DNA from 3 places in the Streptomyces sp. NPDC050546 genome. Region 1 is predicted to be linked to each of the others. Evidence: riboswitches for the same ligand, from Rfam matches in the RefSeq annotation. Region 1 holds a riboswitch; each other region holds the start of a gene.
The links. A riboswitch is a leader RNA that binds a small molecule or an ion and turns the genes downstream of it on or off. The one in region 1 is predicted to bind cobalamin.
Positions count from the first base shown of each region.

Region 2: linked by a shared signal. The riboswitch ahead of ACIBK5_RS25460 (energy-coupling factor ABC transporter permease) and the one ahead of ACIBK5_RS35195 (hypothetical protein) in region 1 are both predicted to bind cobalamin.
Region 3: linked by a shared signal. The riboswitch ahead of ACIBK5_RS16350 (cobalamin biosynthesis protein) and the one ahead of ACIBK5_RS35195 (hypothetical protein) in region 1 are both predicted to bind cobalamin.

Region 1 is NZ_JBITGX010000018.1:99,949-103,864, reverse strand. It holds gene ACIBK5_RS35210 (universal stress protein) at 1-332, shown strand, start outside; gene ACIBK5_RS35205 ((2Fe-2S) ferredoxin domain-containing protein) at 360-731, opposite strand; cobalamin riboswitch at 794-1,031, opposite strand; gene ACIBK5_RS35200 (ferric reductase-like transmembrane domain-containing protein) at 1,083-2,057, opposite strand; cobalamin riboswitch at 2,144-2,290, shown strand; gene ACIBK5_RS35195 (hypothetical protein) at 2,344-3,201, shown strand; gene ACIBK5_RS35190 (cysteine synthase family protein) at 3,198-3,916, shown strand, end outside.
Region 2 is NZ_JBITGX010000010.1:197,458-201,373, forward strand. It holds gene ACIBK5_RS25450 (MDR family MFS transporter) at 1-537, shown strand, start outside; gene ACIBK5_RS25455 (serine/threonine-protein kinase) at 800-2,227, shown strand; cobalamin riboswitch at 2,284-2,551, shown strand; gene ACIBK5_RS25460 (energy-coupling factor ABC transporter permease) at 2,581-3,282, shown strand; gene ACIBK5_RS25465 (energy-coupling factor ABC transporter substrate-binding protein) at 3,279-3,623, shown strand; gene cbiQ (cobalt ECF transporter T component CbiQ) at 3,629-3,916, shown strand, end outside.
Region 3 is NZ_JBITGX010000006.1:60,966-64,881, forward strand. It holds gene ACIBK5_RS16335 (lysozyme) at 1-496, shown strand, start outside; gene ACIBK5_RS16340 (anion permease) at 641-1,888, shown strand; gene ACIBK5_RS16345 (hypothetical protein) at 1,924-2,145, shown strand; cobalamin riboswitch at 2,292-2,432, shown strand; gene ACIBK5_RS16350 (cobalamin biosynthesis protein) at 2,533-3,474, shown strand; gene ACIBK5_RS16355 (cobyric acid synthase) at 3,471-3,916, shown strand, end outside.

The DNA.
Region 1 (3,916 bases):
CCCTGGTGATCGTCTACGGCGCCGCGGCACCCGGCGTCACGGGCGAGGAGTACGGCGCCCATCAGAAGGCCGTCCGCGAGGCCGGGAGCACCGTGCTCGGTCATGCCGTCCGCGTCGCCGACGAGGCCGGCGTGCCCAGCACGGTCGAACTCATCGACGAGCGGCCCGCACAGGCGCTGATCGACGCCGCGGCACGCCATGACGCCAGGGTGATCGTGGTGGGCACATGGGGCGAGAGCCCGGTGCGCGGGGCCCTGCTGGGCTCGACCCCCCACAAGCTGCTGCACCTCTCGAACGTCCCCGTGCTGTGCGTGCCGGCCGACGAGTCCTGAGGCCTCCGGCCCTGCGCAGCGCCCGGGTCAGGAACTGCCCGCGCGGCGTTTCGCGAGCGGGCTGAAGGCGTACAGGCCGAGGATGTCGGGCAGGGGGGCGATACCGGGGCCGCCCTCGCGGACCCAGGAGACGATGTCCTCGGTCGCGGCCGGGTCGTTGACCAGCCCGAGCCACACCGGCCGGGCCCCGGCGGCACGCCCCGCGGCGGACGGCTGTACGACGATGACGTTGGCCTGGTCGCAGACGTCGAGGCACTCGGAGACCCGCACGGGCGCCGCCTCGCGCAGCCGCTCGGTCTGTGCCGTGTGGTCGACGCCGGTCACCTTGCCGGTGCCGCAGCAGCAGTCCCGGCAGACGACGACGCGGCACGGAACCCCTCCGGCCGGGGTTGCGGACATGCCGCACCTGTCCTCTCTCCGGGGAGATCCGCCCCGGTGGTTCGTCGAGGAGGCGACCGCGTGAGTCTCCTGGCTCCCGGCGTAGGGGGCTTCTGATGGATCTCCGCGGAAGAAGGAGCGGCGTTCGGTGCGTGCTCTCGGCGTGCCGGGCGGAAGGCCTCGTAGCGGAGCTACTAGGCCTTTTGGCCGGTGCGGCGAGAGTGCGTGCCGGGCGTCGCGACGCCGCGGAGATCCATCAGAAGCCCCCTAGGGCCGGTCACAGTGGCGGGACCGCGCCGGATTAACACCGGCTTCCTCGTTCCGCCGTCGCCTTGTTCGCCGATCATCCTCGCATGCGGCCGGTGCGCGGCCTCAGTCCGTCTCGTGGGCGTGCGGCTGCGTAGCCGGCGGTTCGGCCGGGCGTTCGCGGCCACCGTCCCGGCCGGAGGCCACCACGGCGAGGAGCCCTACGACGACGGCCCCGGCGGCGATCCGTCCCACCGCCCGTGCCGTCCAGGCCGGCCAGGTCACGCCCGTGCGCGCACCGGGCGCGGCCAGGCGTTCGGACCGCCGGGCCGGCCGCAGCAGGCGCAGCACCAGCAGGGCGGCGACGGGCAGTTGCAGCAGCCACAGCACGGTGCGCGGCCACTCGCCGTACCAGACGTTGGTGCCGTAGAGCAGGGTGTGCCAGACGCTGAGGACGTACACGACGATCACGGACCGGTGCAGGCGGCGCCAGGTGTTCGCGCCGATGCGGTGCCGGACGTAGAAGAGCAGGCCCAGGGGGATCGCCAGGTACAGGGCGCCCTGGCCGAGGGGGATGGCGATGCGGCCGGTCCCGGAGTCGTACCAGCCGGGCACGAAGGTGTCCGCGAAGCCGGCCCACAGCCGCTCGGCCCACCCCAACTGCGCCTCGTAGCGAACGAGTTCCGCCGCGAACATCAGGGCGTGCGCGAACATCAGGGCCATCGTGGTCAGGCTGGTGGTGCGGTGCCAGCGTTCCAGGACCTGCCGGGAGACCGGCAGCCGGCCGGGGCCCGGCCCCGACAGCAGCAGCCCCAGCATGACCGTGCCCCACGCCCACAACAGGCCCGACCAGCCGAACGCCTGGCTCAGCAGGTACATCCAGTAGGTGCCGGGATCGTCCATGAACGGCATGACCGCGACCGTGTCGGAGGTGCCCGACTCCATGCGCGCCCACAGCAGCGCGAACACCGCTGCCGTGACCACGACCGCCGCACCGGCGTCGGGCAGCGCGGAGCGGAGATCTCCGCGCAGGGCGACGCGCTCGGCGCCGGGTCTCGGGACGGTCGTCCCGTTCTCGTCGGACCTCGGGTTCACCAGCATCGAGCACAGTCTCACCGAGGGGAGATGGGTTACCGAGAGGCAATCCGGCCAGAGGGACGGCCGGTACCCGTCGGGGCCCCGGAGGCACCCTTTCCATCCCCTGTGGCCCTCCCTACGCTGAGGCGCGCAGTCGCAGGGGAACCCGGTGGGAATCCGGGACTGTCCCGCAGCGGTGAGTGGGAGCGCACGCCGGCCCACGAGTCCGAAGACCTGCCACCGCGCCCGCGCGTCACGCGGGCTGTGCACGGTGACCTCGAGGACTGGGTCGGCGGACGGAGGAAAGCACGTGAGTGGTGTCGTGTCCGGTGTCTGTCACGGCACGCTCGGCGAGCTGTACCAGGGGCCGCTGCGGGCGGGCCCCGATCCGGACATCGCGGTGGTGTCGTTCCCCGTGGAACGCCACTCCTGGGTGCACTTCACGCCAGGGGCGGCGCGGCCCCTTCCGCTCGGGGAGAAGTCCCTGACGGCGGCCCGGCTCTTCCTGGAACACCACGGCCTGTCGTCCCTGCCGCCGGGAAGCTGGACCGCGCACTCCGATCTGCGGGTGGGCGTCGGGATGGCCAGCTCGACGGCGGACATCGTGGCGACCCTGCGCTGTCTGTCGGGGATCTTCTCGCTGCCCTGCGACACCGACGTGGTGCTCGGCGTCCTGGCGGCGATCGAACGGTCGGACAGCGTCTTCCTCGACGAGTTCGCGCTGCATCTGAGCGGCCGGCACCGGGTGGTGCGGCGGCTGGGCACGGACATCGGCTTCCACACCGCCTATGTGATCGAGCCGGGCACGGTGGACACCGCCGCCGTGACCTCGCTGCTCCTCGCGCACTACCGGCGCCGCGGCGAGGAGTACGAGCGGTGCCTGACCGACCTGCTGAAGGGCTTCGCCTGCGGCGACGCGGCCGCCGTGGCGCGGGCGGCGACCACCAGTGCCGTGCTGTCCCAGGAGGTGCTGCCCAAGACGACGTTCGACCGGGTGCTGGGCCACCGGGAGCGGTTCGGTGCCGACGGTGTCTTCGTCGCGCACACGGGCTGTCTGACCGGCTATCTCTTCGTCCGCCGCCCGGACTCCCGCGTCAGATCCGAACTGTCCGCGTTCTTCCGCTCGCTCGGCCACCAGTGCACTTTCGCCCAAGGAGGCTACGGGTGATCCACCCCCATATCGCCGACGCCCTGAAGGTTCCCGACCTGGTCCGGCTCACCGACCAGCTCGTGCTGCTCCGGTTCGAGTCGATGAAGATCTACTCGGCGCTCGCCGCCGTGCGCCGATTACTCGACCGGGGTACGGTCCGGCCGGGCCAGACCCTGATCGACAGCTCCAGCGGCATCTACGCCTACGCCCTCGCGCTGGCCTGTCACCGCCACGGCATGCGGTGCCACATCGTGGCGTCCACCACCGTCGACGCCACCACCCGCGCCCAGCTGGAGATCCTCGGCGCGAGTGTCGAGCAGGTCGAACCGTCCCGGAACCTCAAGCTCGACCAGGAGTTACGGGTCCGGCGGGTGCGCGAGATCCTCGCCGAGCGCCCCGACTGCCACTGGATGCGCCAGTACCACGACGACATCCACTGCCTCGGCTACCACGAGGTCGCCGACCGGATAGCCGAGGCGTTTCCCGGAACCCCGCTGACCGTCGTCGGCGGGGTGGGCTCCGGCGCCTCGACGGGCGGCCTCGTGGAGCGTCTCAGGGAGACGGAGCCGTCGGTGCGGCTGGTCGGCGTGCAGCCGTTCGGCAGCGTCACCTTCGGCAGCCAGGACCATCACGACCCCGAGGCGATCATCGCGGGCATCGGGTCGTCGATCGTCTTCGACAACGTCCGCCACCACCTCTACGACACCGTGCACTGGATGGACTTCACACACGC
Region 2 (3,916 bases), on a different contig from region 1:
CAGCTGTATCTGGCCCTGCCGGACGAGGTGCAGCGCGCGGCGGGCTCCCAGGCGCCGCTGTCCTGGCTGTTCGCCCTGTCCTCGGTGCTGGTGGTCTTCACTCAGCTGCCGGTGACCCGCTGGGCGGGCGACCGGCTGGACCTGCGCCGCTCCATGACAGCCGGACTGCTGCTGATCGCGGCCGGTTTCACGGTGGTGGCCGCGGCGCGCCCCGTCGGCTGGACGGGTGCCGCCGGGCTGCTGCCCGCCGCGGGTTTCGTCGTACTGCTCACCGTGGGCCAGATGCTGGTGGTGCCCGCCGCCCGCGCCTGGGTGCCCGACCTCGCCGAGGAGGGCCGGATCGGCCTCTACATGGGCGCGCTGTCCTCCGTCTCCGGCCTGATCGTCCTGGCCGGCAGCGCGGCCACCGGCTCCCTGCTCGACCTCGGCCTCCCGCCCGCCGTACCCTGGCTGGTTCTCGCGGCCGTCCCGGCCCTGACGGTGGCTCTGCTGCCGCGCCGGGAGGAGCGGCCGGAGGAGACGGACGAGACTGCCTGACCCGGCACGCACAGGCACCAGAAGACGACCCCCGGCGCCCCGAGGCTCGCGCAGGACACCCCCGGCAACCGCGCGCACCGCACCGTCACCCCGCCGGGTGACTCCTCCGCTCCTGGATTTCCGGGACCGTACCGTCTCTCTCCCCCGCTGCGGAGATCATGGGTCACGCGGCGCCAGTATCCTGGGTCGGCTGCGACGTTCCCCACCAACCCCCGCGTCAAAACGGGGAGTTCGGCATGCGGCGACGTACCTTCCCCCCTGCATGAGACGAGGACGAGTGCTGCTAGCGGGCCGCTACCGGCTGGATGTTGAGATCGGGCGCGGTGGAATGGGAGAGGTCTGGCGCGCGTACGACGAGACGCTCGCCAGAGCGGTGGCCGTCAAGCTGCTGCTGCCCCAGGACACCGATGTCACGGCGGCCTCCCGGTTCCGTCTGGAGGCCCAGACCGCCGGGCGTCTCAACCACCCCCATCTGGTCGGTGTCCTGGACTTCGGCGAGTACGACAACCGGCTGTACCTGGTGATGGAACTGGTCGAGGGCGACAGCCTCGCCGGGGTGCTGGCCGCCTCCGGCGCGCTGCCCGCCGAGCGGGTGGCCGATCTCGCCGCACAGGCCGCCGCAGGGCTCGCCGCCGCGCACGCGCAGGGCATCGTCCACCGTGACATCAAGCCCGCCAACCTCCTGCTGGACACCCACGGCACCTTGAAAATCGGCGACTTCGGCATCGCCCGCTTCCTGGACGACCCCGGCGCCGCGCTCACCGCTACCGGCCAGATCGTCGGCACCGGCCTCTACCTCGCACCCGAACGCGCCCTGGGCCAGCCCGCCGGTCCCGCCTCCGACATGTACTCCCTGGGGTGTCTGCTCTACCAGCTCCTCAGCGGACGGCCACCGTTCCAGGCGGACACCGCCGTCGCGCTCCTGCACCAGCACCTCGACTCCGCGCCCGTACCGCCCCGCGAGCTCGGTGTCGCCGGACTCCCGCCGGCCTTCGAGAACTACCTGCTCGGCCTGCTCGCCAAGCAGCCCGAGGACCGGCCCACCGCACAGCAGACCGCCGAGTGGTTCGCCGGTGGCGCCTGGCGAGGGCGGCCCGAGCCGCTGCCGGAGGCCGCGCCCCCGGTGACGTCCGCCACGCCCGGGCCGTATCCAGCCACCGAGACCCGCAACCCGGCCACCTACGCGCTGCCCGGCGCCCCCGGGCTGCGCACCGGCCGCACACCCCAGGCCGGCCGTTCGCGTCGCGCCGCACCCCGGGGCGGCGACGACAACCGGCGCAGAGCGGCCGCGACGGTCGCCGCGGCGACACTCTTCGCCGCCGCGATGCTCGCCGGCATGCTGTGGTTCTCGCCCGACGACACCGCGACGGAGGGCACGGAACCCGACGCGTCCCCGTCCGCGAGCAGCCCGGCCGCCACACCGTCCGCGGACTCCGCCTCGCCCCTCTCCTCAGCTCCGGCGGAGGACACGGATCCGGCCGCCACCGCGCCGGCCGCCGGCACAGTGGCCGATATCACCCCGTCCACCACCGCGTCTCCTCCCCCGACCCCCGTCGAAGTGAAGCCCAGCCCCACGACTCCGGCGCAGGAGACGGCCGCCCCACCGCGAAAGGCGGACAAACCCCAGCAGGAGAAGCCCCGTCAGACCTGGGAGGACGGGGACGACGATGACGCCGGGGGCGACGACTGAGCGGCCCTGCGCCGGTGTGCGAGCGGACGCCCCCTCGCGCGCCCCCTCGGGTGGCTTGTCATCGTCCTTATCTCGGCATTACTGTCACCACGCCTTGGTGAACGGGAAATCCGGTGTGATGCCGGTGCGGCCCTCGCCACTGTGAATCGGGAAGTCCGGCTCCAGCCCACACGGGCAGCCACTGGGTCCTAGGGCTCTGGCGCCACATTCCCGCCCTCCGGGCGGACGACGGGAATGTGGCGCCAGAGCCCTTGCCCCGGGAAGGCGGAGCACGGGCGGTGGTACCCGTCAGCCAGGAGACCGGCCAAGGCACGTCAACCATCCACGAGGTGCTGGAGAGGGTCTGCTGAGCCATGCACATAGCCGAGGGTTTTCTGCCACCCGCACACGCGGTCGCCTGGGGCGTCGCGTCGGCCCCGTTCGTCGTCCACGGAGTCCGGTCGCTCACCCGTGAGGTGCGCGAGCACCCCGAGAGCACCCTGCTCCTCGGTGCCTCCGGTGCCTTCACGTTCGTTCTGTCCGCCCTGAAACTGCCGTCGGTCACCGGCAGTTGCTCCCACCCCACCGGAACGGGTCTGGGAGCCATCCTTTTCCGGCCACCCATCATGGCGGTGCTGGGCACCATCACCCTGCTCTTCCAGGCGCTGCTGCTCGCCCACGGCGGTCTGACCACGCTGGGCGCCAACGTCTTCTCCATGGCGATCGTCGGGCCCTGGGCCGGATACGCCGTGTACAAGCTGCTGCGGCGGTACGACGTGCCGCTGATGGTCGCGGTCTTCTTCGGGGCGTTCTTCGCCGACCTGTCCACGTACTGCGTCACCAGCGTGCAGCTGGCACTGGCCTTCCCCGACCCGGGCAGCGGGTTCGTGGGCGCGCTCGGCAAGTTCGGCACCATCTTCGCCGTCACCCAGATCCCGCTCGCGGTGAGCGAGGGGCTGCTGACGGTGCTCGTGATGCGGCTGCTGGTGCAGTCCAGCAAGGGCGAACTGACCCGGCTGGGTGTGCTCCTCGCCAAGAAGCAGTCCGTGACCGAGACCGAGGCGGCGGCCCGATGAAGAAGAACACGAAGATCAACCTCCTGCTGCTGCTCGCGGTGGCCGCGCTCGCCGTACTGCCGCTCGCGCTCGGCCTCGGCGACCACAAGGAGGAGCCGTTCGCGGGCGCCGACGCCCAGGCGGAGACGGCGATCACCGAGATCGACCCGGACTACGAGCCCTGGTTCTCGCCGCTGTACGAGCCGCCGTCGGGTGAGATCGAGTCGGCGCTGTTCGCCCTCCAGGCGGCGATCGGCGCCGGTGTCCTCGCCTACTACTTCGGTCTGCGCCGGGGCCGGCGCCAGGGTGAGCAGCAGGCTCGGGAGCGGGACGCCGAGGAGCCGGCGGCCGAGAGGGCCTGAGCCGCGTGCTGCCGATCGACGCGGCGGCGCACAGCAGTCGCTGGCGCCGCCGCCATCCCGTGGACAAGGCCGTGCTCGGTCTCGGACTCACCGTGCTGGCCATCTCCCTGCCGCCCTGGCCGGGCGCGGCTCTCGTGCTCGTGACGGCCGTGTCCCTGCTGCTGGGGCCGGCCGGGGTGCCCGGCCGGCGGCTGTGGCGGGCCTACCGCGTGCCGCTGGGCTTCTGCGTGACCGGCGCTCTCACGCTGCTCGTCCAGGTCGGCGGGCCGGGGGGCTTCGTCTCCTTCGCGGAC
Region 3 (3,916 bases), on a different contig from region 1:
CTCACGCGCGGCGGGCCTCGTCCGCGGCGCCTACCACTTCGCGCTGCCGAACAGGTCGTCGGGCCGGGCGCAGGCGGCCCACTTCGTACGCAACGGCGGCAGTTGGAGCGCGGACGGCTGGACGCTGCCGCCGGCGCTCGACATCGAGTACAACCCGTACGACAAGAAGCACAAGTGCTACGGCCTGAGCAAGGCCGGGATGGTCAACTGGATCAAGTCGTTCAGCGACGAGATCAAGCGGCTCACCGGCCGCCGCCCGGTGATCTACACGACCACCCACTGGTGGAACACGTGCACGGGCAACAGCCGTGCGTTCGCCGCGCATCACCCCCTGTGGGTCGCCCGCTACAACGCGGCGAGCGCGGGACCCCTGCCGGCCGGCTGGTCCTCCTGGACCTTCTGGCAGTACGACAACGGCGACGGCACCCTCCCGGGTGATCAGAATCTCTTCGGCGGGTCACTCGATCGACTGAAACAGTTCGCCAGGGGCACATGATCGTTGGGGCGCAAGGGCCGTCGCACCAGGGCGGAATGACGGACCCCTGTTGCGGACACCCCTGCGCCCCTCCCAGTTCATCTTCCGTTCACTCGGGTTACCTACGTTCGTCCCGCCAACGACGCCGAACGATTGCCTGGGTAAATGGAAAGCTTCTCGCTGATCCTCGCGATTGTGGTGGTAACCGCACTTGCGTTCGATTTCACGAACGGTTTCCACGACACCGCGAACGCGATGGCCACGACCATTTCCACGGGCGCCATGAGACCGAAGATCGCGGTGGCCATGTCCGCGGTGCTCAACCTGGTCGGCGCCTTCCTGTCCGTCGAAGTCGCGAACACGATCTCCAAAGGCCTCGTCGACGAGGCCGGCATCCGTCCCGAGGTCATCTTCGCCGCCCTGGTCGGCGCGATCCTCTGGAACCTGCTGACCTGGCTCGTCGGTCTGCCGTCCAGTTCGTCGCACGCCCTGATGGGCGGCCTGATCGGCGCCACGATCGCCTCGGCGGGCGTCGGCGCGGTGCACGGTGACGTCCTGGTCACCAAGGTGCTGATCCCGGCGGTCGCCGCCCCGCTGGTCGCGGGCATCGCCGCACTGCTCGCCACGCGGTTGACGTACTCCCTCGGCAAGAAGGCCGACGGCGACGCCTCCAAGAAGGGCTACCGGGCCGGCCAGATCGCCTCCGCGGGCCTGGTCTCGCTGGCCCACGGCACCAACGACGCCCAGAAGACGATGGGTGTCATCACCCTGGCCCTGGTCGCCGGCGGCGCCGTCGCCCCCGACTCCGACCCGCCCATGTGGGTCATCCTCTCGGCGGGTATCGCCATCGCGCTCGGCACCTACCTCGGCGGCTGGCGCATCATCCGCACCATGGGCAAGGGCCTGACCGACCTCCAGCCGCAGCAGGGCTTCGCCGCCCAGACCAGCGCGGCGACGGTCATCCTGGCCTCCTCGCACCTCGGCTTCTCCCTCTCCACCACCCACTCCGTGTCCGGCGCGGTGATGGGCGCGGGGCTCGGCCGCAAGGGCGGCGTGGTCCGCTGGTCGACGGCGACGCGGATGTTCGTCGCCTGGGGTCTGACGCTGCCGGCGGCGGCCCTGGTGGGCGCGCTCGCCGAGTACGTGACCGGCTTCGGGAACTGGGGCACGGCGGTCGTGGCGGTCTTCCTGGTCGCCTCCAGCGCGGTGATCTGGAAGCTGTCGCGCCGCGAGGTCGTCGACCACACCAACGTCAACGAGGTCGACGAGGAGCCGGCCGGTGTCGTGACCACCGCGATCGCCGCGGTGACGCCGCCTCCGGCGGGCCCGTCCGAGGAACTGGCCGCCACCATCCCGGCCCAGGCCCAGCCCTCTGCCGACCGGAAGCCCTCCACCACGACCACCTCGGTCTGATCCCGCCCACCCGGTGACAAGGAAGAATCTCTGAGATGAAGATCGACTGGGCGACCCTCGGCTCCGTCTTCGGCGTCAGCCTCGTGGCCACCGTGATCCTCGTCGGCCTGTTCACCCTCGGCATCACGGGCCTGTCGCGCCGTGAGCGGGCGGTGGCGGCGGGCGGGTCCGCGGGGCTCGCGGTGACGGGGGCGTACGCGTGCTTCGCGGCGTGCGCGGCGGCTGTGGGGTACGGGATCTATCTGATCGTGGCCTGACCACGATCGTCCGTCACCGGGCGGCACGGGGCTTCGGTCCCGGGCCGCCCGGTCGCCGTGTGCGGGGCAGCCGTCGGCACCCCCTGCGAGGCGGGCGGTGTGGGCTTGTCCACACTCTCCTCTCGCAGGTCAACGGCAAGTTGACGGCTGTTCGCGGCCGTGGTGGACTGCCGGGGCCAATACGGCGGCAGGAGAGGAAGCCGGTGGAAGTCCGGCGCGGTCCCGCCACTGTCACCGGGGTAACAACCCCCCGGGAGCCAGGAACTCTCACCGCCGGTCTCGTCGAACCAGGGCGTGGACACCCTGAGTGAGGACATATCGCCATGCTCGGCTGCCGATCGAGGGTCAGTACTCCACCGTTGTCCGCCGCCAAGGCCGGCTGAGCCCATGGGTGCCGGTCGCGTCCACGCGTACGGTGCCGCCGTCGGTCTGATCGGTGATCTGCTGCTCGGAGATCCTCGCCGGGGGCATCCGGTCGCCGCGTTCGGGCGGGCCGCGGGTGCGGTGGAGCGGGTGTTGTGGCGGGACCACCGGGGATGGGGCGCGCTGCACACCGTGGTGTGCGCGGGCGGGGCCGTCGCGCTGGGGGCCGTCGCCGCGCGTGCGGTGCGCAGGTCCGCCCCCGCGTCGATCGGACTGACCGCTGTCGCCACCTGGGCCGTCGTCGGGGGGACTTCGCTCGCGCGGGAGGCGCAGGTCATCGGACGCGCCCTGGAGGCCGGGGACGTCGAAGCGGCCCGTGCGCGGCTGCCGCATCTGTGCGGACGGGATCCACAGGCACTCGACGCCGACGGGATCGCCCGGGCCGTCGTCGAGTCCGTCGCGGAGAACACCTCCGACGCCGTCGTGGGGGCGCTCGTGTGGGGGGCCGTGGGCGGCGTGCCCGGGCTTCTCGGGTTCCGGGCCGTCAACACCCTCGACGCCATGGTCGGGCACAAGTCGGCCCGGTACCGGCGCTACGGGTGGGCCTCCGCGCGGCTGGACGATGTCGCGGGGTGGCCCGGGGCCCGGCTGACCGCCGTGCTCGCGGCCGTGGCCGGGGGCGATCCACGGGGAGCCGTGGCGGCCTGGCGTGCCGATGCCGCCAAGCATCCGAGTCCCAACGCCGGGCCCGTGGAGGCCTCGTTCGCGGGGACGCTCGGGGTGCGGCTCGGCGGGACCCTGTCCTACGGCGGGCGGGTCGAGCACCGGCCCGTACTCAACGGCGCGGGGCGCGGCGTCACGACCCGGGACATCGAACGGGCCGCACGGCTGTCCAGGCGTGTCGGCTGGCTCGCGCTCGGCGTCTGTGCCGCCGCGCGCCACATCGTGAAGGGGCGTACGTCATGACGGGCGGGGGGCTTCTCGTCGCCGGTACCACCTCCGACGCCGGCAAGAGCGTCGTGACCGCCGGGATCTGCCGGTGGCTGGTGCGGCGGGGCGTCAAGGTCGCGCCGTTCAAGGCGCAGAACATGTCGCTGAACTCGTTCGTGACGCGGGAGGGCGCCGAGATCGGGCGGGCGCAGGCCATGCAGGCGCAGGCGTGCCGTGTGGAGCCGACCGCGCTGATGAATCCCGTGCTGCTCAAGCCCGGCGGCGAGCAGAGCAGTCAGGTCGTGCTGCTGGGCAAGCCGGTCGGGGAGATGAGTGCGCGCGGGTACCACGGCGGGCGGCAGCAGCGGCTGCTCGGGACCGTGCTCGACTGCCTTGAGCAACTGCGGGGCACGTATGACGCGGTGATCTGTGAGGGGGCCGGTTCTCCCGCCGAGATCAATCTGCGACGGACGGACAT